DNA from 3 places in the Paenibacillus sp. FSL L8-0644 genome. Region 2 is predicted to be linked to each of the others. Evidence: predicted binding sites of a transcription regulator. Region 2 holds the regulator's gene; each other region holds the start of a gene.
The links. Region 2 encodes LexA, which represses DNA repair genes until DNA is damaged. Its sites were predicted from a motif close to CGAACATATGTTCG; they were not measured.
Positions count from the first base shown of each region.

Region 1: the regulator LexA is predicted to act here: its motif matches at 2,351-2,364, upstream of NSS94_RS08565 (YolD-like family protein).
Region 3: the regulator LexA is predicted to act here: its motif matches at 3,422-3,435, upstream of addB (helicase-exonuclease AddAB subunit AddB).

Region 1 is NZ_JBBOYN010000001.1:1,873,676-1,881,817, reverse strand. It holds gene NSS94_RS08575 (zinc-ribbon domain-containing protein) at 756-1,424, shown strand; gene NSS94_RS08570 (hypothetical protein) at 1,421-1,876, shown strand; gene NSS94_RS08565 (YolD-like family protein) at 1,976-2,311, opposite strand; gene NSS94_RS08560 (hypothetical protein) at 2,473-3,363, shown strand; gene NSS94_RS08555 (hypothetical protein) at 3,723-4,010, opposite strand; gene NSS94_RS08550 (hypothetical protein) at 4,016-4,234, opposite strand; gene NSS94_RS08545 (hypothetical protein) at 4,619-5,101, opposite strand; gene NSS94_RS08540 (hypothetical protein) at 5,442-5,888, shown strand; partial or broken gene NSS94_RS08535 (hypothetical protein) at 5,960-6,192, opposite strand; gene NSS94_RS08530 (DUF2500 family protein) at 6,239-6,526, opposite strand; gene NSS94_RS08525 (DUF2500 family protein) at 6,655-6,981, opposite strand; gene NSS94_RS08520 (hypothetical protein) at 7,370-7,588, opposite strand; gene NSS94_RS08515 (DUF4238 domain-containing protein) at 7,608-8,142, opposite strand, start outside.
Region 2 is NZ_JBBOYN010000001.1:2,966,842-2,974,983, forward strand. It holds gene NSS94_RS13255 (1,2-dihydroxy-3-keto-5-methylthiopentene dioxygenase) at 1-172, shown strand, start outside; gene NSS94_RS13260 (HAD family hydrolase) at 273-1,067, opposite strand; gene NSS94_RS13265 (hypothetical protein) at 1,222-1,731, opposite strand; gene NSS94_RS13270 (DUF896 domain-containing protein) at 1,852-2,058, opposite strand; gene NSS94_RS13275 (LysM peptidoglycan-binding domain-containing protein) at 2,167-2,535, opposite strand; gene lexA (transcriptional repressor LexA) at 2,723-3,349, shown strand; gene NSS94_RS13285 (hypothetical protein) at 3,633-3,935, shown strand; gene NSS94_RS13290 (hypothetical protein) at 4,171-4,335, shown strand; gene NSS94_RS13295 (hypothetical protein) at 4,376-4,516, shown strand; gene NSS94_RS13300 (GNAT family N-acetyltransferase) at 4,747-5,286, shown strand; gene tet (Tet(L)/Tet(K)/Tet(45) family tetracycline efflux MFS transporter) at 5,508-6,836, opposite strand; gene NSS94_RS13310 (hypothetical protein) at 7,490-7,810, shown strand.
Region 3 is NZ_JBBOYN010000001.1:3,590,854-3,598,995, forward strand. It holds gene addB (helicase-exonuclease AddAB subunit AddB) at 1-3,355, opposite strand, end outside; gene NSS94_RS16275 (class I SAM-dependent rRNA methyltransferase) at 3,593-4,972, opposite strand; gene NSS94_RS16280 (Na/Pi cotransporter family protein) at 5,367-6,389, shown strand; gene NSS94_RS16285 (NUDIX hydrolase) at 6,379-6,813, opposite strand; gene mtaB (tRNA (N(6)-L-threonylcarbamoyladenosine(37)-C(2))-methylthiotransferase MtaB) at 6,918-8,142, opposite strand, start outside.

The DNA of each region.
Region 1 (8,142 bases), 1.1 Mb from region 2:
CCGCTTAATTACAGGATGTATGTATTTGTGCGCACAGCTAAATTAACGATTTTTCTTTAGTCTTCAAAGCTTTCGGTATCATGGATGGTATCACATTTTACCGAAAGCCTAAATTTTTTCTTCTATTATATATGATGTTTCTTTGGCGATTAACATTCGCCTTTCTTTTCCTCATCCAATACCTCCTTTAGGACAACTGTTAGACTTGCCCCCCACCCAGAACCAAAGCAGCTCGTCGGCCTGTAGTCATTTCTACTATGTATTTACGCAAACTACTTTCCGAATTCACAAGGGCGGTTAAAACAACCTCCTTTCAATATTGATCACCTGACTCTAGAAATAAGCTATTTTCATACTCCAGTAGCCATTATTGTTTTACTAAGAATGTCTCTAAGAAATTCCCTAAAAATCATTATCAAGTATTTTGTAACATCATCATTGGTCAGCAATTTCAAACGATGATCTTTCCAGATGATCTTGCACGTCTGTTCTTCCGTTGAAATTCTTACATAACGCCTGTCACGCTGTACACTTCCATATTTTTTATAATTATACTCATAACAAGCGGCTCGTAATATCAGTAGAATCAGATGTAATAAATTCAATATGCATCTATGCATCACCTCGTTAGATTTATTTATAGACAGGTTATCCGAATTCTTCTCATGTAATTAGACCTAGAAAAATATTCCTATGTTTGATAGACTACTTTTTATGAAGCAGCAGAGTTCCAGGAAAGGCAGGAGTAAAAAAGAATGCTCTGTGATAAATGTGGGAAAGAAATACCCAAAGGAAGCGCCTTCTGTAATTATTGCGGAAGGGAAGTAACTATCAATACAGCACCGCAAGAAAAAACATCCGAAATTAGGAATGATGGTCCGATTCCTAAAGAGATCAGCTATAGAAAGAAAATTATTATCTCAATTGCTCCATTTCTTATTTTATGCCTTATTATCGTAGGCTTTTTAATCGCAGCTCCCTATATCAGTTATATTCAGGCCAAGTCATTAATGAATAACGGTGAATTTGACAAAGCAACTCAAGCCACCTTCACCAATTTGGATGGGTACAAAGATTCCGATGAGTTGATTAATGAAACAAATTATCTAAAGGCACAACACCTTCTAAAAAATAAAGAATACGAAAAGGCTATTGAATTGTTTATCAATTTAGTCAACTACAAAGATAGTGTCAAGCTAAAAACAGAATCAATATACTTACTGGCAAAGCAAAATTCCTCCCAAGGTAACTACGCTTCGGCAATTGAATTACTTGAACCAATCCAAGATTATAAAGATTCCTCTAATTTACTGAGAGAAGCGAATTATCGGGAAGGAGTTAAACAATTTAGGGCGTATAACTTTCGTGAAGCAAAAGAATTATTCATGCAAGTAAAGACTATCAGGACTCAATACAATATTTGACTCAAGCTTCTTTGTATAATAGCTTTCAAGGCATTTGGGAAGATGAATCAGGTTACGAGAAACTGACTTTTAAAAATGGAGAAGTAACCAAGGTACTCTCCTTTAATTCTCAAGATGAAAGCACTTATACCTGGCCTGTTATCCTAATTGGTACAGAATTACATGCTGATAACGGCACAATTTATTACCTAAAGAATGACAAGCTTATTTCAAAGGATGAAAGCCTTGGAGTCAACACCTTCACCAAGATTGGATATTACGAGGATATCCCGCCCGAAAAACTCGCTCCCCAAATTGGTATGTCTGAACAGGAAGTAACTTATTCAAAATGGGGACTACCCAAACATATTAATAAGAACACTACTACTTACGGTGTAAACGAACAATGGGTCTATGATCATTACAAGTACATCTATTTCGAAAATGGAGTCGTAACAGCAATTCAAGATTAGTCCACATGCGGAGTCTTCGGGAGAAATCGAAGGCTCTTTTTACTGCTCAAAAATCCATTGTTCGAAGAAGGCTCAGTGAGCCCGTTCCTTTTTAGGGGACTATACAATAGCTGATATAATATCCTCTAGCTTAATCCAACTAAAATCATCCTCATCACGAAATAGTTTTACTTCACGTCTAGCGGTGTTTATTGATGTAACCACACCTGTTAACTCCGCATCGTCAAACGGACTGAAAACAACCACTGTCACAGGCTGACGTGAATTGTAAGACTCTATTAGAGCATGCTCGATTAATTGTACCTCTTGGTCATCCAACTCCGGTTTACCGCGCCGCTGACGGTCTTTCATTAGCTTCAGATAAGCCTCTTTATGCTCTGGTATGATAATGCGACTGCTTTCCCATAATCCGTTATCTTCTAGTTTTTTAGACATGTATGTAGCCTCCTGATGTAATATGTTCAAATTATATCCCGAACGTATGTTCCTTACAAGGGCTTTTGTTTTCTACTTCTAAGACTTTTGTTCTAGAAAATTATTCCTAGGTCATATATACTAATTTTACTATAACATTACCAATAGATAGGGGTTATGTAATGACTGCAATTGCTGTGATTGCTTTGCTGGCTTTTTTTGTGTTTTTTGTTTTGTGGGCTATAGCTTTAATAAAAAAGAACGGCAAGGCTAAGAAAATGTTTCTCTTTGGTTTAGGTGCTTTCCTAGTATTTATTATTGGAATATCAGTCGCTGACACTCAGAAACCAACCGAAACTAATTCCAAACCGGTAGCTACCACACCTGTTAAAGGGAACGAAGTTACTACTGAACCAGTTCAAAAGGGACAGACTGATGCTAAAAAAACATTGATTGACACATCGCTTCCTTTTGATAAGTTTTCATCTGCTCTCTTTGCATTGCCAGTATCCAAGCAAGGGGAAGCATTCGACAGTGTAAGAAATCAAGTTGTTTCATGGTCAGGCGTTGTTATTGAAGCTGGATCAAGCAGCCTTTATGTCTATGGTAAACCAGCAGATTACAACGGTGAATCATGGTCAGATATTAGCGCTGAAAAGAAAAAACTCGGGGATGTTATTGTTGTAAAAGTTTCAGATCGTTCAGAATTAAATGGTCTTAACCAGGGGGATATAGTTACCTTTAAGGGTGAACTTGGTTCCCGTGGTGTTAAGGGAGAAGCCCATTGGAAACTATATAACGGAAAAATAGAGGGTCGGACAGTAGCAGAATCGCCAAACCTCGGAATTATTACCAAAGCTAAATATAACAACATTAAAAATGGAATGACTTATGAGGAAGTTGCGAAAATTATCGGTGGTCCCGGTGAGGCTGTTTCAGAGGTTGGTGAAAAAGGAGACGAATTTTATACTGTAATGTATTCGTATAAAGGTGAAGTCGGACCTGGTGCAAATGCCGTTTTCACATTCCAAGGCAACAAACTACAAGCAAAAGCACAATTTGGTCTCGAATAAAACAACCCCGGAGCAATCCGGGGTTGTTTTATTCTGTATAGTACCTATTTGCAGCCAGGAGGCGTAACGATCTTTTGATCGCGATCCCAGCCCTCTATTATCATGATGTGGCGGGTATCGCTCTTGTTATCCCATGCAATATTGTTGTCTTGTTCCAAAGCCAGTAGCCCCGCCTTTATGTCCTCTGTGCGCCTTCCTGTCTTTATCTCAGGGTTCTATGCTGTTGGCAGAAAAAAGGTACAGACTCCTCATTTTTCATGAGTAACTTTACCTTTTGCAACAAAGGGACTTTTTCAATCGCCTCTGATATGTTCCACGAGGTATTTCATAGTTAAAGAAACTTTTCACATACTTAAAAATCAATAAGTAAGATATCCATTTCCCCATAAAGGACTTAGTTCTCCCACATTACCGATTCTTAACTTATATGTTCCTGGCTTAACATTGTAAAAAGTTCTTGTTGTATTCAGATTAGTAAATGTCCCTGGAACTGAAATTATTTGCTCATGACTATTATTTCCCCACCCCACTAATTGGTAGCTAACAACAGGATTGTAACGACTATCTTCTAAATATTGAACTAATGTAATATTTACATTTCCTCCGGAAATATTGAATGCCTCATCTGATATAGTATAGCTGTTCACACCATTTAACGTGTAATAGTAAATTGATTGAAGCGATGCTTTTGATTCTGCTTCTCTGTAGACATCTTTGTTACCGGCTCAGCAAATGGAGTTACAGATTTTATGTTGTATGTTGCGTCTGTTGAGGCTGGAACTACAGCATGACTAACTTCAGAAGCAAAAGCTGGGGTCACCATGGTGACAGCTAGAATAGACGTAACGGCAACAGATAATAATTTTTTCATAATAAATCCCTCCAATTAATTGAATTTATGTAACACACGAATCGTATCATAAATATAGTATGTAATGGGGTTTTAGACAAAAGAACAGATAACTTTTCAATTTTTTGTAAAATTATACATATAATAAACCCCCGTTTTATGATAACAACAACCACTATATTAATAGAGGACCATTCAGCAACCGTTAAGACTATATACCTTTAAGATTGGAATAAAATAATAAACAACAAAGGACTCCATACTAGTTACATACCAGCGGAGTCCTTTGTCACATCTACTCTAAATTCAAACTGATCAACGAAAAAAGCTCTGCCGACCAATTAAGGTTAGCAGAGCTTTTCAATTTATCTAGAGTATTCACTTACTTCAAACGTTAAGGATTTTTTAATATTTAATTATAGCTGATCCTGCTTTAGCCCACTCTTTTGATTCTAATTGAATCCATCCATATACTTTTGAATCAGAGGTGATTTTTTGTTTTATCAGAGAAAGGTTCTCATAGCTGGAGGAACCGTAAAGACTCCCTGTTTTTGGGGCAATTTTTACTGATAACGTATTTTCTATACTCGGTGTATTTTCATCACTTGTCCAGGCCAAACGATTATAATAATTAGCATTAAAAGGATTTTCTAAACCATTAATTGAAAATTTCACTCTTTTCCCTATAATAGATACATCTGTATATGCCGTGTCATCTTTAAAAATTACCGATTGTGATAAAACTAATTCTTGATTTGAAGATTTTTTGTAAGTGTCAAGCGTTACAGTTGCTGCATCTGCAGAAGCTGACAGCGGAGCGATAACTGAAAACAAGAGAGCGATTGTGGAAAAACATAAAGTAGCTTTCCTTCCTAATTTCATACTCATTTTTCTGTCCCCTCCTTCTTTTAATCTTCATCAATAAACATACAGCTTAATAACTGTCAAAGTAAGGGGAGTTTTGTCTGACATGAAAAATACACATTTGATTAAGTGCCTTTTTCGCGTCACTCTAAATTCAAACTGATCAACGAAAAAGGCTCTGCTGACCAATTAAGGTTAGCAGAGCTTTTTACTATATATAGATAAATCAAACTATCCCCCCAGTTGATTCACATAACAACATCATTTAATGGTACTTAGTGACTATGTACACAGATGTGCAGATTAATTATAATTATTTTTGTAGTTAAATTATAGAAAGAAGTGATTTAATTTGAAAAGATTAATGAGTTTTGGTATCGCCACATCATTGCTTCTGTCACTAAGCCCTGCTGCTTTTGCACAGGATTCAATTTCAGCAAATCAAACTGATAATGGTTTCATTAAAGTGATTGAAAATACTGAGAATCAGGACGGGCATGTTATTACTCCTTTTGATGTTCAATTGATTAATCCGATACATCACACTGGAAAAGGAGCATTTGAGAAAACCTTCACCATGATCCCTGAGAATGGAGAAGACGCCAATGTGTTCGTTAAAGATAATGGAAGTTCAACAGTTTATGTAGAGATTAAGAAAGCAGGTTCTAGCACCTCTATAGACACTTCGGTTTCACCTGGTAGTCAAAAGACCTTGCAAATTTATTCCCAAAGTAAAAACTCATATAGTGTATACATTTACACCCAAGACGGTTCCCAGATGGACCTCAATATAAGCGCAAGACAGTTCTAATTAATGTACAGAAATTACTAAGTGGCTTCATATACATCCGCCTCACATAAAACAGAGAAGGACTCTATCGGCTATATACCGTTGGAATCCTCTTTCACATCTACTCTAAGTTCAAACTGGTTCCGTATGTAATAAGCTCGGCAATCTTAACCGAATCAGTCGAAAACTTTTCTATAGTGCCACCATAGTCTATAACCGATATCAAATCCTCTCCCAATGACTGAACAACGTACACCTTTACCTGGCTTAATGCAGCTGCAAATAATTCTATATCCGACTTTAACACTTTATATGTTTGGTTCATGCTGATCACCTCATGTTGTAATACGTTCCACCTTTTCTGAAGTACCTTAGGTTATTACTTTAACCTCATCTCCAACGATTAAAATGCCATATTCATTTTCCTGTACTCTGACTTCTTTCCGATCCGATCCTTCAAATTGGCATGTAATAAAATATTTTTTTGTTGAAGAATTCTCCACCCAGTCTACTCGTTTATCAATTATTTTTGCGATTCGTTCAATTTTGGGTTGTTTTAAATTTCTAGCATGTTCTCGGTTTGAAGATATTATAATAGGCACAAAAACAACTAATATTAAACCGATCATGGTAAGAAAAATTTGAAACGCTTCGAGCATATTTTATTCACTCCTCAAAATTATATAGTATTCCATAACATAAAAACACCCCACCAACTTAGCCAATAGGGTGCCACGGCGCTTCAAGATGTGTTGTTATCAGTACGCAAGTAGAACCTCAATGCTTATTAATTGCCAACAACTCTCTCGACCTTTGAAAATGTACCTTGCTGAAGTACAATAACTCTATCTCCAACAATAGTTACTCCGTATTCAGATTCAGGTGCTTCAAATTCTCCTCTTTCTCCATCTTCAAATTCACAGGTAAAATAGTAGTATCTAATCGAACTGTCTTCCTTTTGGTACATTCGCTTATCAAGTACCTTAGCCACACGGGTCACAATAGGTTTCTTTTTGTTGTCGATGTCTTCCCATGTTTGCATTATAATCGGTATTATACAAAAAACAGAAAAAGCACCGATAACAAAAATCCACAAAATAGCTTGTTCTCCCATATATAAACACTTCCTCCTAACATACTCAAGATCTAAATGTTATATTATTCCTTTACATTATTACAGTTTATAAGTTTCATATTTAAAATCCCTGTATGATTTATAAAATTATACACTGCATTACTAAATATAATATCGGAAATTGAACTGTTTAATTTGATATCCTTCCAACGGCAAACAGAAAAACCCCCCACCAGCGTATGCCAGCAGGGTATCACCGATGCTTTCGGATTTATATGGAGAGTATAATCGATTTGGGTTATTTTGCAAATATCTTATATGTATGTTTCATGCTGTTAACCTCAAATAATGATTCGGTGAATGTTTAGACAATCCTTCAACGAGATACTCAATAACTACTTATCTGACATAATATCTCAATTACATCTTATTTTGATACTTCAACAAAAAATTGAAGTAAGAAACCCAGAAATATAAATAACAATCCTACAATTGCAAATTTTCTACTTTTATATGCCTTCTTCTTTCCATCTGTTAAATCAGCGTATGTTCCTGCTTGCGGATCTACACATAACACATCAATTGCCATTATCACAGTACCTAACATATTTAAAATTAACCCAGCTATATTCATAAACAATTCCACTTCCTCTTCCTCATATTCCTTATTTGGATTCAGCTTCTTCTTTTACTATCTGTTTGAAATCTCTTATATTCCCTATTTTATTCTTTGCAGTATACCAAAAAAAATCGTTTTTACGTGAAAATATAAACCTATCACAAAACATACCTGTGTAGCTATTTAAAATTGCGAGCGTTCTTCTTGAAGGAATAATTCCAGAAGCAGGATGGACTTGCTCGAAGCGTCCTAAAAGCATCACTCTGCTACTTAATGGAATGCTCACTTCTGTTCCCATAAGTCCATACCCTGGAGAAGAATATATCCCTCGATCTTTATCTTCTACCCAATGTAAGCTGACAGGATTATCAGAACAGATAAAATCCCCTAATGTTGGAGGACAGTAAACAACACTCCAGTTTCTATCAATTAGAAAAGGTATGATAGCATCAATCGCAGTAAGTAAGTATTTCATATGTGTATTATTATCAAGCCTAATGGAATGCTCATCTTCAAATGTAACCTTACGTCGTTCTTTATTGGTGATATTATCCATGTATGTTTCTTCCATCATGGTTTTA
Region 2 (8,142 bases):
CGGCTATTTTAACGTAGAGCTTTCACCGGGGGACGTTATCTCCGTACCCGAAAATATACCTCACTTTTTCACTTTAATGGAGAATCAAAAGATCGTGGCAGTCCGCTTGTTCATTGAAGAAAATGGCTGGATTGCGGAACCGTTCGAAGATCCAACCTTCATTAAAGCATAATTACGAATTTATCCTTGTGTAAATAAAAAACTCCCTCTGCTCTGTGACAATCGAGCGAAGGGAGTTTTCTTAATACTCGTTTCCAAAGACTGTGGATTTCTTACTTTAACGATTGAATAATTCCGTCCAATTCAGACAGATGCTTGATTTGGAACTTCGGCTTGATCTCTGTGGTATTGGTTTTGGCGTTTCGGTTCACCCACACCGAGTGAACACCTGCTGCCAACGCTCCTTGAATATCAGTCGTCAGCTTATCTCCTACCATTAAAGCATGTTCAGGCTCAATACCAAGAAGCCCCAACGCATGCTGGAATATAGACGGATCAGGCTTGCCTCGACCAAATGAACCTGAAATGACCACATGATCAAAGAAAGGAGCTAATTGAGGAACTCCATCCAGTTTCTCCTGTTGTAAATCAGGGGAACCGTTTGTCAATAATAATAGCTTGTATTGTCCCTTCAATTGTTCTAGAATTTCAAACGTTTCTTCATATACATGGGGACGTGCGCGTCTTTCCGAAGCAAATTGGGTAGCCAGCTTTTCCGCCAACTTCTCATTATCTATCCCTAGTTGCTGGAGTCCTCTGCGCCATGATTCCTTTCGATAAACAGGGGCCAACTGTTCCAATTGACGGAATTCAGGTTGCTCACCTGCTGTAAAATTCGCCCACAATCCTTCAAACGGATTAATGCCGATCATTTGAGTAAAACTAAAAGTTTCATAGGATTCATACAAAGCGCGTGCTTCTTTACGTACGGCTTCCTCCAAAGCTTTTGGATCAACACCTGCTTCACGGGAGCCTGTTTGACACGCTGCATCAAATGCCTCTTCTACACTACGTTCATCCCACAAAAGGGTATCATCAAGATCAAACATTACCGCCTGAATCGTCATCTGAATTATCCACTCTCTTTCCACAGTATATGTACGCCTATTTGCTTGATTAAGCATTTGAATCGTTATGTGTGCCCATATTAAGCAAGCGGCCGCAGCATGTTATATGAAATAACATCATACGGCCTTTGTTACAGAGTACAGGCTAAATCAGTTATTTCTTGTCAACCTGTATCTGATTGGATAGCGCAAACTTCTCAAGTCGCTCTGCAATGGCATCCGTGTCATAGCGACCTAATGATTTTGTGAAAATAAAATTACCACCCTTACCTTTTCTTTCAACGGTTACGTAACCCTTTTCAATCTTGATGGCTTTCATGTCCCCAGCGGTCATTGGACGTTCCCTACCACCTTTCAGCATATAGAGAGTATCCTTTCCCACTTTCAGATAAGGACGACGGATAAAAAAGATAACAGCCAGCATCAAGTACAGGCCGAATACAAGCCAATCCATCCCTTGCATACCGGTCTTAGTCAAAAAGTAACTCATAAGCATGTACAATACAGAAAGACCAGCCAGCATAATTGGCACAGTAATGTTACGTCCACGGAAAATATCCATTGCAGAACCTGCGCCGCTAATGGTTTGAATACCTTGCTTTTTGCGCGATTTATTTAAATGCGCTGTGTTTTTGCGTACTTTTCTTTCAAATGATCGGGCCATCTCTCAATTCCTTCCCAGATATATTACATTAAAACAATTGCCTCAAAGCTGATCTATATAGATACCATGAGAGGTACCTAAAACAAAAGGCAAATTGCAGGCTTGGGCGCTTTAACAACATTAATGCTTCAGCCCGTCATTTCCCTTCGATGTATCATCGTCCACAAATTCAATCGTTTCTAGCTGCTGCCGAAAATTACGGCGAATGTTACCTAAATAAATTTCCCGAAGGTTGGCACGTTCTGTGGTTTCCTCTTCTGTTAATCCCTCGGATTTTGCTTTGCGCGCTAATTCATTAATGCGCTGTACCAAGCTGTCTATATTCAAATTGTGTCCCCTCCATAAAAGCAAAGATATAATACACTTTGACATGTAGAAAAGAGCTTGTCAAGGCTCCCGCATTACGCTCCCTGACAAGCTCTAATAGTCTATAGATCATAAGTCAGGAAGCTTGAGTACCTGACCTGCCTGCACTCCCCGATCCTCTAAACCGTTAATCCGCACAATTCCTTCTATATATACCCGTGTATCCATTCGTTCCGGTTTATGATTCGCGGCAATCTGCCACAACGTATCCCCAGGTTGTACTGTCAGTTTAGTCACTTCTTCCTTGGAAGCTGAAGGAGCCGCGAAAACCGTAAGTACACCTGCTCCTGCAATCCAAGCAACAATCATTATAATAAGAAGCTTAAGTAAAAGAGTATGGGTAATAATCTGCATATAACGCGCCCTACCCTCTTTTCGGGTCTCCTGTAAATTTTCTATATTCATTGGAAAAATACTTTGATAGGTGCTATATTTCATCATGGTTGTGTCCTCCAAACGTTTGTTCTTATGTTTTCACAATATAACACGAACGTTTGTTTTGTTCAATAGAAAAGAGAACAAAAGTTCGCAATTATTTTTAGGGATTATTTAGAACTTATGTTTGTACGAACGGAGGTTCTATGCTATAATTTTCCCAAACGTTACTAAATGGGGTTGATACGGTATGTCTAAGATTTCGAGCCGCCAGCAGGCCATTCTTGAATTTATCCGCAATGAAGTGCGTCTAAAGGGATACCCCCCTTCTGTACGCGAAATAGGCGAGGCTGTCGGATTGGCCTCCAGTTCTACGGTTCACGGTCATTTGGATCGTTTAGAGAAAAAAGGACTCATTCGCCGCGATCCTACAAAACCACGGGCTATTGAGTTACTCGGTCAAGACGAATCGGATAACAGCAACTTGATTAATTACTCCATTAGTCGTGTCCCCGTCGTCGGCAAAGTAACCGCTGGTCTTCCTATTACGGCGACAGAAAATATTGAAGATTACTTTCCTCTTCCCCAACACTTTGTTGGTGAGGATAAAATATTCATGTTATCTGTTGTAGGCGAAAGCATGATTGAGGCTGGGATTGCTAACGGAGACTATGTAATCGTACGTCAGCAGCAGACCGCTGATAATGGCGATATTGTTGTAGCTATGACAGATGAAGACGAAGCTACAGTTAAAACCTTCTACAAAGAAAAAGATCATATCCGGCTTCAACCTGAAAATCCAGCCTTTGAACCGCTTCGTCTGACACACGTCAGTATTTTGGGCAAAGTTGTAGGACTCTTCCGGGACTTCCACTGATTTCTCGTTCTTCCTTCCCCGTTATTCTATCCCCTAATACAAAACCGGCTGCCTAGGGCAAGCCGGTTTTGTATTGTTATTATGCTTACTATGTATCTCACAACTATTCTTTCCTTTTTGCAACCTATTCCTATTGTATCTACTATAAAATCAGCCTCATCATCTCAAATAATCCCCCACTGATCTTGAACAGCTATACTGTTATGGGCAAAACTAATAGATCTTTCTTTCTTTTAGCTAAATATGGTATATTAATTACTCATAGCTCTGTAGGAGGAATTAAATGAAAAAAATAATAATTTCAGCGTTTGTTATGATATTTATCGTCGTAAGCTGTGCAGTTCCAACAATGGATCATTTGTATGCAGAAGAGAAATCACACATAACAACCTACGATCGTATTCAGTACATACAAATACCCATCCATTTCAGGTATTTAGAAAAGCAACTTGAAGCTGTAATTTCCGAAAGAAATAATTACCCAGAGGCCAGCCAAGAATATAAACAGCTCTCAGAACAACTGAATCATATTCTTGCCCAAGAGGCGTACTACGAAAAAAAACTTAACACCCTTAATAGTAAATAATTTTCATACAAACTGCATATTATCTTTATTCTACACATTAGACTCATGCCGACCTGCCTGTAAAATCTCCTGCAACGTAAAGTTGAAAAGGCGAAGACAGGTTCGCATGAGTTTTTTTGTTAACCTTTAGGGATATAGGTACTAGCTTCTTTTTGCTTCTAATAGATTTATGCTGATACATTACTATCACAATTGACATATATATATAGCAGAACTAAGCAAAGGAGATATGCAGATGATCAGAAATAGAGTTAAAACGTATAAGCATCGCATCGGGAAAAACAGATATCTGGTCGTTAAAGTCTTTCAAGCCGCAGCTGCTAAAACAGGAAGCGGAAATGCACTAGCAACCAATGCCTTGAATATCAAAATTTCCAAGCGTAAGCATAAACGCCACTAAGATTCAACCGCACCTTCATTTCTTGAAGGGAGGTGATATTATGAGCAGAAGACATTGCAGACGTGATTTAAGAAGAAGAAGATTGAACATCCGTTCCAATCAAAGAGCCACTGCGCGTGCAAGAGGTAACGCACTGGCTGTTAATTTGTTTAGCGTAAACGATAGACAACGCAGACGTTAATAATTGTTTCCATGCAAAAAGCGGGAGGAATTCTTCCTGCTTTTTTGTGTTAAATAGCACACCTAACTACTGCTATGAATCATTTAAGCAAACGGAGGGGGATCTAAAATATCACACATAGTTGAACAGTCGCTACCATTTTACACTTTTTATAAATCTAACAGATAGGAAAACGTGGTTCTCTTTTAGAATAATGTGCATAGAGAAATTAAACCAGGAGGAGACAAGCCATGATAATTAAAATGTCACTTTCAAATATGGGGGATTTTAAGAAGTCAAATGAGAATAACGGCTTTATTGTGTCCGGAAGGATTATACCTAAATACGAGAACAACAATTGGACATATATAGAAGAAAGTTTTCCCGAACCATATTTTAAACAGTATGAGGATGATGACGTCGATATCAGTTATATTAATGAACAAGGAAAATCTATTTTTTTATATTATGATGAGAACGACTGTGTTGGGAAAATTAAACTTTGTACTAATTGGAATGGCTATGCTCTAATTGAGGATATTGCCGTTGCTAAAGACTCGAGACACAAGGGAATCGGAGCAGCCTTATTGAGTAAAGCAACCGAGTGGGCTAAGCAGAATAATCTTGTTGGCCTTATGCTTGAAACACAGGATGTGAATATTTTAGCTTGTCGATTCTATGCTAAAAATAACTTTGTAATCGGCGGAGTTGATACTATGCTATATTCTAACTTTTCCACAGCCCATGAGAAAGCGATTTTTTGGTATTATAAGTTTAAGTATTCAAATTAGCCTATCCTTCTGTAATAAGGCCGAATTTAAAAACAATACCATCTTGTACGCACACTTTGCATTGCTACTTTTCCCGTATCTAGTAAAATCAAACTGATCAGCACACAAAACTCTGCCGACCAATTAAGGTTAGCAGAGCTTTTGATTTATTTTTAGAGTATTCACTTACTTCAAACGTGAGGATGAGATCATTTTCAGCATGTAATCCTTTTTTGCTTTTATCAGGAATCTGAAACTGAACGTTTATATACAATAACAGATAAAATCCCGCTAATTATAATGACCACTGAAAAAATCAATAACATATTGCTATATAAATAAGCAGATGGAAAATTAATGATTGGTATAAATTTTTGATGAATAAGACGTATTGACAATAAGCCTCCTACAACTGAAATCCCCGTTCCTTCTGATAAAAAGCTTATAAAATTAAGCAAGCTCATTCCTGCGCCAGCTTCTTCTTGTTTTAAACTACTTGAAACAATAGTGGATATTACCGTTTTAATAAAAGAAAGACCACCGAAAACAAAGACTAGAATAATAGACATCAGCCAAGGTGTCATTTCAATAAAGAAAGCAGCTACCAAAAAACTGACGGCAAGAAATGCAACGCCGACTGCTAGCACATGTAAGGAACCTTTCTTATCAACAAGTGCTCCTCCAAGAAAACCAAAGAAAATAACACTCATCGTTCCAGGAAAAATAATTCCACTGCCAATCATTGCGGTACTTAAGTGGTGAACGTCTTTCATCATATAAGGGACCATAGAAACAAATCCAGCTACGGTACCAAACATAAGCCCCCCACAAAGGATTCCTATCATAAATGCAGTATTTTCCCCCAATGAAGAATCAACAAAAGGATTGGTTACTTGTCTGATATGTTTTAAAAAGATCAAGAAAAATAGAACACTTATCACCAGAAAAGAAATTCTGTAAGAAGTTGTATACAACATAAACAATACAATACCTAGAGATATAAGCACGATTCCTGCATTGTCAAACGAGCCCTTTGAAATGACTTCCTTTTTCAATAATTTTATCAGGAAGGGAACAGTTACAAACGTTAAAACAGGAAGAAGCAGTAAATAAGACCAATGAATATAATGAGCAATCACCCCACCAATAGCCGGTCCTATCCCTTCACCCATTGCTACGATAGACCCGATGAGGCCATATTGCCTTTCCCCTGTTTTCTTTTGGGATATGCGAGCAACTACGACCATCACAAGTGAAGGAAATGCAGCTGCACCAATCCCTTGTATAAATCGTCCCAAGATAAGTGTTGGAAAAAAAGTATGTCCCACAAATCCAATTAATGATCCTATGCAATTCACTATGATTCCAAACAGGAGCAACCTTTTAATACCTAACTGATCAGATAACTTTCCGTATATAGCTGTTCCTATAGAAAAACTTAGCATAAAGGCAGTATTCACCCAATTTGTAATGGCTGGTGTCTTATTGAATTCATCAGCAATATCAGGTAAAGAGATATTAAGAACCATTTCATTTAACACACTAAAAAACGAAAGAACACAAAGCCACATTAAAATTTGGTTATAGCTCAAAACGGACTGTGAATAAGGGGTTTTCACTTTTGACCCTCCAGAAACAAGATACATTCAAGACATGAGTGTATCCTTGCTCCATATCATTGGAGGTTTAATACAGCGCCTATTTCCATACGAGAAAATGTAATGATCTTTTGGTCACCATCCCAGCCCCCTATGATTACAATATAGAGCGTATATCGCTCTTGTGGTCCCCTCTTCCAAAACCAGCAGACGCGCCTTTATGTCCATTACACTGCTACCTGTTCTTATCTCCAGTCCTTCATGTTGGACCACATCATTGCTCAGTAGAATAATTGTACAGTATTGGTAATAGCGTTTTGATATCGGGTAACAAAGCGTTCAGCTTCTTTATTACCTGTCGTTTTCCGTATACTGTACAGATCAGAACAATGAACGATAAAAGCGGATACAACTATTGTGCAACAATAGCGGAATTAGACGGTTGCCAAAGTGACACTGAACTTTTACAGATGTTTATGATGGTGTACGTGAAGCCAAGGAGAAGAATATGGGGGCGATATTCCTGTGCCAGTAGGATAAGACAAGAACCTAATTAAGCGTACAATCGCAGCACGTTAGATACATTTAAACTAATCAGGAAATTATCCAAGTAGGAGGGAATAACCATGGCATTTGAAGGTTATAGAGAAGACAAGCGAGGACAATGGTTTGACTGGCCATTCCCCTTGTCGGTATCAATACTGTATGTGGATGCGGATGTAGATGAAACAGAAACGAAATGGTACCTCATTATCGAACAAGAAAAACATTTGATCCGAATTAGGGATGAAAAGCAAATTGAACTGCTTCATCACTGCATGTATGGAATCTTGTTAAATGACGAGAATATCAACTGGATTATTGATAAAAATGGCGGTAGATTTACCTATCACGACAGTGTGCAAGATTTCATCAAATTCCAGAAAGAATACCTGGATATATTTTAAAAACCGTGAACAGTTAAAAGCTCTGCCGACCAATTAGGGTAACAGAGCTTTTCGATTTATTTAGAGTATTCACTTACTTAAATACACTTTTGGAATCAAGCCGACTTTAGAGCAGTGGAAAAGGCTACGATCCGGCGTGGATCAATCGTCGTCAAGCGGTTTGCCGAACGTTAATAGCAGTTTCATAGTCTTAATTTTCACACGCTAGGTACTAACTTCTCCATATGTATTAGTTGTGATTTCGTACTAGCAAGGTCATTATTGTGAGTTATTGGTGCTTTTTGGGCAATTAGTTAAAGCTAAAGCTCACGTATCGTCACAATACATCTATG
Region 3 (8,142 bases), 620 kb from region 2:
TCGTCCGAATATTATTACGCACCGAAGCTAGCAGGCTGTCCCACTGTTCCGGCGAAGCAACCGAGGCACTGCTATAAAAACTACCGTCTGCTTTCACCGCAACAGGTAAAATAGAAGAATATCCCTTGTCCAATGATGTATCCATCTGCCCAACTACATCCCGATCCGCGAGCAACAATCCCTTCATCTTGAAGCGTTTCAAAAGCTCCTGACGGGCCTGTTCTTCGCTAAGACCGTTAGGCGACTGTAACATCGGATTGTGGACGTGAAAATACAGCGTACCCGCCGGATAAGCAGTCTCGCCCAACCATTCCTCCGCCGCATTCAGCAGCACATCCAGGTACGTGAGCATTTGCAAGGACAAGCCATAGTACACTTCATGCAGCTTGAGATCCTTTTGGCTGGACTTGTAATCGATGACACGCAAAAGTAAACCTTTTTCTCCCTCTGCCACATCTACACGGTCGATCCGTCCGACAATTTCCATCACAACACCGTTATCTAACCGGAAGCTTAACGGAGGAAGCTGCTGACCCGGCCCAAAGTCCAACTCCAGCCCAATCGGCTCAAAACTACCTCTTCGCGCATGTTCACCTAAAATCAACGAAGCACGGCTCACGATATCTTTCAATTTGCGCAAAATGTACCCATACCGCTTGGAGCTCATTAGAATCTCGCCTTGCAGACGAGGAGCCAAACGCTCCACTGTACTTTCCGCCTCTTGGCGGCATTCCTCCGTGCTGAGACTGCCCCAGCTGACATTGCGATTACGCAGATTGATCGCCATCTCTCCAAGCGCTGCATGGAATAATTGTCCGATATCCGGGGCCTTCAGGCGATACATTTGACGTTCCTTCAAACGAAGACCATGAGAGGCAAAGTGCGAAAATGGACATGCCACAAAACGTTCCATACGAGATACGCTGGTACGCAGCTTGCTGCCGTACAGACGACGGCTCGTTTCCTTCTGCATTTCGGCATGGTTCTCGTAAAAAAGTGAGGTCAACAGCTGACGCAGCTTGTCCTTCTCACGCCCTTGCTGGCTGGCATACCAGTTATATACCTCCCACCAAGGAGATAAAATGTCACCGCCACGTCGCCATTGTCGTAATTGCGCAATAAGCTGCGGCAAAGCCTCGGACGGATGAGAAGCATACTCCCATTGCGTCGTCCAAGCATCCCCAGGCAAAGGGTATCCAGCCAGTGGGCGTTCGTCCAGACTAGGAAACAATTGCCGCACATGTCGTACTAACTCAGACGGCAACAATGACTTGCCTTCTTCATCAGTCACGGCATAGCTCATCCACAGGCTTCTACCGGCTGAAGTAAGGGCCGTATAAGCGAGAAAACGTTCGTCCAGCAGACGTCTTGTCATATCCGGCGCCAGCTCTACGCCTCGTTCGTTTAATGCCGTACGCTCCTGCTCATTCAGCACACCGTCCTCATGGAACACAGCCGGCATCACACCTTCGTTCATACCTAGCACAAAAGCATGTTGAATACCGGTCACACGTGTACGATCCGTGTTTCCGACTAGAACCTGATCCAGAGCTGGCGGAACAAGTCCCATACGGAATTCAGCCAATCCCGTTTCCAGCACACCCGCAAACAAAGAGGTATCCAGCCTCTCGTCACCCATCATTTCGACGATTTGATCCAGTAGTTCAAGCACTGCATCCCATACCTGACGATGCTCCTTGGCCTGCTCAGGATTTCCTGCTTCCTCTGCCTGATGAATGAAGGCGTCCAGCTTGTGGCCAATTTCTGCATCCTCCAGTAACAGATATACCGCTTCACACTTCTCAAGTGCAGTTCGTGCCTTGCCCACACGTTTCTCAAACGCACGTAAAGGCGTCACGATTACATCCCGACACAGCTCCATCAAATCCAACGTTTCATCCCGCCTACGGTTCCGTTCCTGCTCCTCTAGCTCCAGTGACAAGCTGGGCACAGCCTGCCACGGGCGACCGTCTGTCCAACGGCTACCTTGTATTCCGCAGGCCAGTACATAGTTTTCCAGACGATCCATCTCCTCGCGGCTCACCCGACCATCCAGCGGCAGGAGAAGATCTGTTTTGACCGCACGGAATACATCCTCATATCGCCAGCGTCGCTGCACGATATCCAGTGAAGCCCGAATCAATTCCACTAAGGGATGATGCAATACACTTCTCCGCTGATCCAGAAATACTGGAACCTCATATTGTTTGAATATCGGTTCCACCCATGACTCATAATCTTCAATATGACGCACAAACAGGGCCATCTCCCGATAACGCGCGCCCTCATCTCGGGCTAAACGACGCATTTCGCGTACAGCACCTTCCAACTCAGCGCGGCGATTCGCCGCAGCATACAGTTTTATGCCTTCCGGCTGTTCTTCTGTCCACTGCTCTCGTAGCTGCTGCAGCCGCATCCGTTGTTCCTGATTCCGTAACCCTGTACGATATTCAAAGTTAGCCTCCAAATACGCCAACGCCGGACGCTCCTTAAATCTCGGCGGCGGATCAGGGCGAAGTAATTGTGTCTGCGTCTCTATCATCAGCTCGTCTGCCATTCCTTTGAGCTTTACATACGTAGCGGCCGAAGGATGAAACAAATCCAGCTCATGCGGAAGCTGTCCGCTCTCGTAGCTGCGGTTGCAAGTCAGCGCCACTGTCAACGAAGAGGCATGCAGCATAAGTTGCTCCACCACTTTATATTCATGTGGTGTAAACCTACGGTAGCCATCCATCCAAATGTCTGCTCCACGCACAAGGGAAGACTCTGCAATCTGTTCTGCCAGCATGCGCAGCGTATCTTCACCGTCAATATATTTAAGCGTCAGCTCTCGTTCAAAATCCTCGTAGATTAGACTGATATCTTTGAGCTTGCCGCGCAAAATCGGAGTTGACTCTCCAGCAGCGTTCATTCGCTCCAGTTGCTCGGGTACAGACCGAGTATCATTTCCATACTGCTTTAGCTCCGTGAACAATGTATTCAACCGATCCACAAAGCCGAGCTGGTCTCCCGAATCCTTAAACAAACTCAGTTCATCCTTGCGACGACGAATAATTTTATATAAAAGCATCTTCTTGCCTTCTTCCGTTACAGGCACCAGCGCTGAACCCCCGGTTTCCTGCATAACTAAATAGGCAAGACGGTGAAATCCCATCACTTGGGCGCGCACCGACCCCTGAATACCGTTTCCGGCTTCTGTAAGTAACGCATGCTCAGAAGCAAATGACGATTGCTCCGGTACAAGTAACAGCATAGGCTTACCTAGCGGCTCCTCGCGTAACAAAGACGTCATTTCATTGCGGATTAACGTACTTTTACCACTCCCAGAGCGGCCAATCAACAAACGGACCGACATGATGCGGCCTCCTTTCCAACGAACAACATTCTATTAAACAGTATAGCATATCAGGCAAGAGAGAAAAGAACGTACGTTTGCCATGTTGTAGCAATTCTTTCTCCCTCTAAAAAATAAATCAGTCCCGCAGATTGGCTTGGTGCACGCCTTCTCTACAGGACTGATTTATACCTAAAACGAGTTTTATTTTACCTATTTAATCACCAAAAGGGCGATTGACTTTGACTTTGTATGAAACTACAACTGTGTCCGGCTGCGCACCTCAAAGATGGCGAATTTCAAGTAATGGCCTTCCTCCACACCCAAAATTTGAGGATGGTCCTTACCAGCTGCTCTCCAGTCTACCAGACGAAGGATTTTGCCGGCATCTGCCGCTGCTTCCTTAATGGTGTCCAAAAACAACTCCGGCCGCATGTGGAACGAGCAACTCGCTGTCACCAGATAGCCGCCCTCATTAACGAGCTTCATCCCGTGCAGGTTGATATCTTTATATCCACGTGTAGCCCCTTTGACAGCGTTCTTCGTTTTGGCAAAGGCTGGCGGATCAAGAATGACCACGTCAAAGGTGCGTCCGCCACCCGCTGTCAGCGGCTTAGACGTATCTCCTTTGCCCCCGGCTCGTGCATTGCGTTCCTCTACACCTTTCACCTGATTGCGCAAATATTGAAAAGCATCGTCGACGACAAACTCGACGCGTTCCTCAAAACCGTTCAGCTTGACATTGTCCCGCGCACTTTCAATCGCATGCTCAGAAATATCAAGACAAGTTACTTTTTTAGCACCATATTTACAGGCATTGAGCGTAAAGCTTCCCGTATGTGAAAAACATTCCAATACGGTTGCGCCGTCCCAGAATGGGAATTCAACAACCTTACCACTTTTATTCACTGGCTTCATGACCGTTGTGGCAGCGTCCCCTGAGTCTGTAGCAACTTCTTGTAGCGTAATTCCACTACGTGCTCCCCAACCTGTCATCAACGGTGCTATGGCCGCACGATTTTCACGCTGGTCAAAGAAATAACCCGTCTTCTGGCCCTCTACGATATCAACCTTGATATGCAGGCCATTTTCCGTCACCACTACATGACGCGGGCAATCACCGTACAAAGGACCCTTCGTTTGTTTCAATCCTTCCAGCTCTCGGATGGATACATCACTGCGCTCATATATACCAACAGGACCCACTACTTCAACGAGCGCATCCCTGATTTCTTCCCTGCGCCGATCCATGCCAAGCGTTAACAGCTGCACAACCAACACATCACCAAAACGGTCTACAATCAGTCCAGGCAAAAAATCAGCCTCGCCGTACACCAACCGATAAGCGTCTCCCCCGGTCACAAAACGTTCGCGGTGCTCCAGACATTTGCGAAAGCGTTGGGCAAAAAAGTTTTGATCCATCGCTTCCAGCGGCTCATAGGACATCACACGCACTGTAATTTGTGAAGCCGGATTATAGTAACCTGTCGCCAAATAACGCCCCTGATGGTTAACAATACTGACCAAATCGCCTGCCTCTGGGTCTCCTTCGATCTTGGCTATTTCGTTTTTAAACACCCAAGGGTGTGCGTGCTCCAGCCTTTTTTTACGGCTGCGTTCTAATATTACTGAAGGCAAAATCCTTCACTCCCATTCTTGGATTACTCAAAGTGTTAAAACGTTGTTCGATAGGGGCGCGGCTCTGCGGATCATTTGATCTTACGATCGCTGTTGCACGGGGATTCTTTGGATTTTATAAATGATTTTAATGGTAAGAATCCCCCTAGGTTTATACTTCCGAAGCAGCTTTCCTTTGGAAAGCTTTCAGGCGAACGCTCTCGCTTCTCCAGATTCAAATGATCCGCTTCGCTACTGCCCGCCTGTATATCGGCGTCACGCTTTTAAAGCTTGTGAAGATACTACAAAAATTATCGTTTTCCTAAAAAGAGCTTAGCCATGCTTGTCATGGCTGTCCTCGACAGATCATAGGCTGTTACATAAGTATTTTCACCTAGAAAAGGGGGCTATGCCCGTGCTTATACATGTTATACTCCCGCTGTGCGGCGGACTGTTTATTTTTTTGGGCGGGATGAAGCTGATGGAAGCAGCCCTCCGGCATTTGGCTGGCCCCTTCCTCACCCGTTGGCTGAACCGCGCCACCGTTTCCCCTTGGCGGGGTATGCTGTTCAGTTCAGGCATTACCGCCCTGTTGCAAAGCAGCACCGCTGTAACGGTGCTGACGATCGGACTGGTCAACGCCGGGCTATTGACCTATGGCCGTACGCTCGGCATCATTCTTGGCACCAATATCGGTACCTGTCTCACCACCGAGCTGATGGGGCTCCAGCTTGGCAAGCTGGCTGTTCCGCTGCTCTGCGGCTCACTGCTCTGCTGGAGCGCCGCCGTACTGTGGGGAGAATCAATCTCCGTTCGCCAGTACGCGTCTGCCGGAGTTTCACCCGGCTCCAATGGGCTTAGCCCTCCGCAGGCTGTACAATATATCAGCCTCGTATTTGCTGGATTTTCGCTGATTCTGGCGGGTATCCGCGTAATGCAAACGGTCGGCCCATGGATTGAGCAGGCCGGACTATTCCGCTGGTTTCTTGATCACGCTGCGGCCAACATGTGGTGGGCCTTCGCTGCGGGTGCCTGCCTGACCGCACTGGTTCACAGTAGCGCAGCCGTTATTGGCATGGCGATCAGCCTTGCCGCTGCGGGTGCCTTGCCAGCCGATGTGGGGATCGCCATCGTCATCGGCTCCAATGTAGGCACCTGCGTAACCGCCCTGATTGCCGCTGTTGGTGGCAGCGTGTCCGGCAAATTTGTAGCCTGGTCCCATGTGCTGCTGAACGTAGGCGGAGCCTTGCTCTTTATGCCGTTGATCCCTGGGCTAGAAATGGCCGCCGCCTGGATATCTACCGAGCCCGGAGCCAAGGTAGCCCATGCCCAAACCCTGTTTAACGTCATTAGCTCTCTGCTGGTCTTGCCTCTGTGCTACCTACCTGTATGGACGCGTTTAGAGGATCGTATATCTCCCCACAGAATCAAACGTTAATTCCTAGCATGGACAGCGCCTTGCTCAAAATGACATCATTATTGTCATATCCGCCCTGGCGCTGGAGAAGCCATGCTTCCTCAGGCTTATGCCATGCAACTCCCTTAATTTCTTCGATTTGTGCCTGTAAATCCCCATCTAGTGCCTCTACAAGATAATAGTGTACTTCTTTATCCACTTCCCCAAATTCCGGATGCTGATACGTATAAGCAATCATATCTACATGCTGGATAATCCGCCCGTTCAACCCTGTTTCCTCGCGAATTTCACGTAAAGCCGTCTGTTCGATTGTTTCTCCCAACTCCATTTTTCCTTTAGCCAAGGATACCTTGCCATATCGGTCAGTAATGAGCTGAATTTCAAGCTGCTCCCCCTGTTTGCGAAACACAACACCGCCTGCGGAAATTTCCTTTTTTGCTGCCATCCTGTAATCTCCCTTCCTTGCGCAACAAGGATTCCGTCCTCTCTGTAAGGAAAGGCGAAATCCTTGTTTGCCATCTCTATTGCCTTTTCAGGCTTTTTTTGTTCTTACAGAGCTGTTTGCAGCCCATTCTCCAGTACGCGAACCAATTGGCCTTCACTTTCATTAATGCCTGCCTTCGTTAGCTTCACGCGGCATACCTTGCCAACCAGATCCTCAGTACCTTCAAACGCCAGTTGAATATAATTGTCACTATATCCATGGAGTATGCCGCTATCTTCGGTCCCTTTCGGCGCAACTTCCGGAATGACCTCCAGCACCTGACCTACAAACTTCTCAACATACGCCAGTTGCATTTGCTCTGACAGTTGTATCAGCTCATGCACTCGTACATTTTTCACGTCTTCGTCCACCTGATCCTCCATACGCGCCGCAGGAGTTCCACTACGCTTGGAGTACGGAAACACATGCATTTCCGAAAAACCGATTTTTTTCATCAGCTCATAGCCATTGCGGAACATTTCATCCGTCTCCCCAGGGAAGCCGACAATTACGTCCGTTGTAATCGCAACATCGGGCATTGCTTTGCGAATCATAAGCATTTTGTTATAAAACTCTTCTGTGGTGTACTTACGACGCATCCGTTTCAATACAGTGTCGTCCCCCGCCTGAAGCGGTATATGAAAATGACGAACCAGCTTGGTGGAACGGTTCAGTACATCAAGCATTTTTTCATCAATCTGGCTGGCTTCAATCGAACTGATGCGGATACGCTCCAGCCCTTCCACCTTCTCCAGATCCCACAGCAGATCAGATAGGTCATAATTATCCATGTCGTCACCATAACCGCCAGTATGGATACCAGTGAGTACTATTTCCTTGTAGCCTGCGTGTACCAGTTGACGCGCCTGTGCAATAATGCTCGCAGCGTCACGACTGCGGGATAGCCCCCGCGACCATGGAATGATGCAGAAGGTACAGAAGTTATTGCACCCATCCTGAATTTTCAAAAAGGCCCGAGTATGATTAGCAAAATCAGGCACATCCATTTCCTCAAATACACGCGTTTTCATAATATTGCGCACGGCGTTCACTGGTTGACGCGTCCCTTGAATTTCCTGCACGAACGGAATGATTTTGTCCCGATCTTGAGTCCCGATAACGAGATCAACGCCAGGAATATCCATAATTTCGGCAGGAGAAGTTTGGGCATAACAGCCCGTCACTGCAACAATGGCATCTGGATTCCGGCGAATCGCGCGGCGAATGATCTGACGACTCTTTTTATCACCGGTATTCGTAACGGTACATGTATTAATAAGATAGACATCC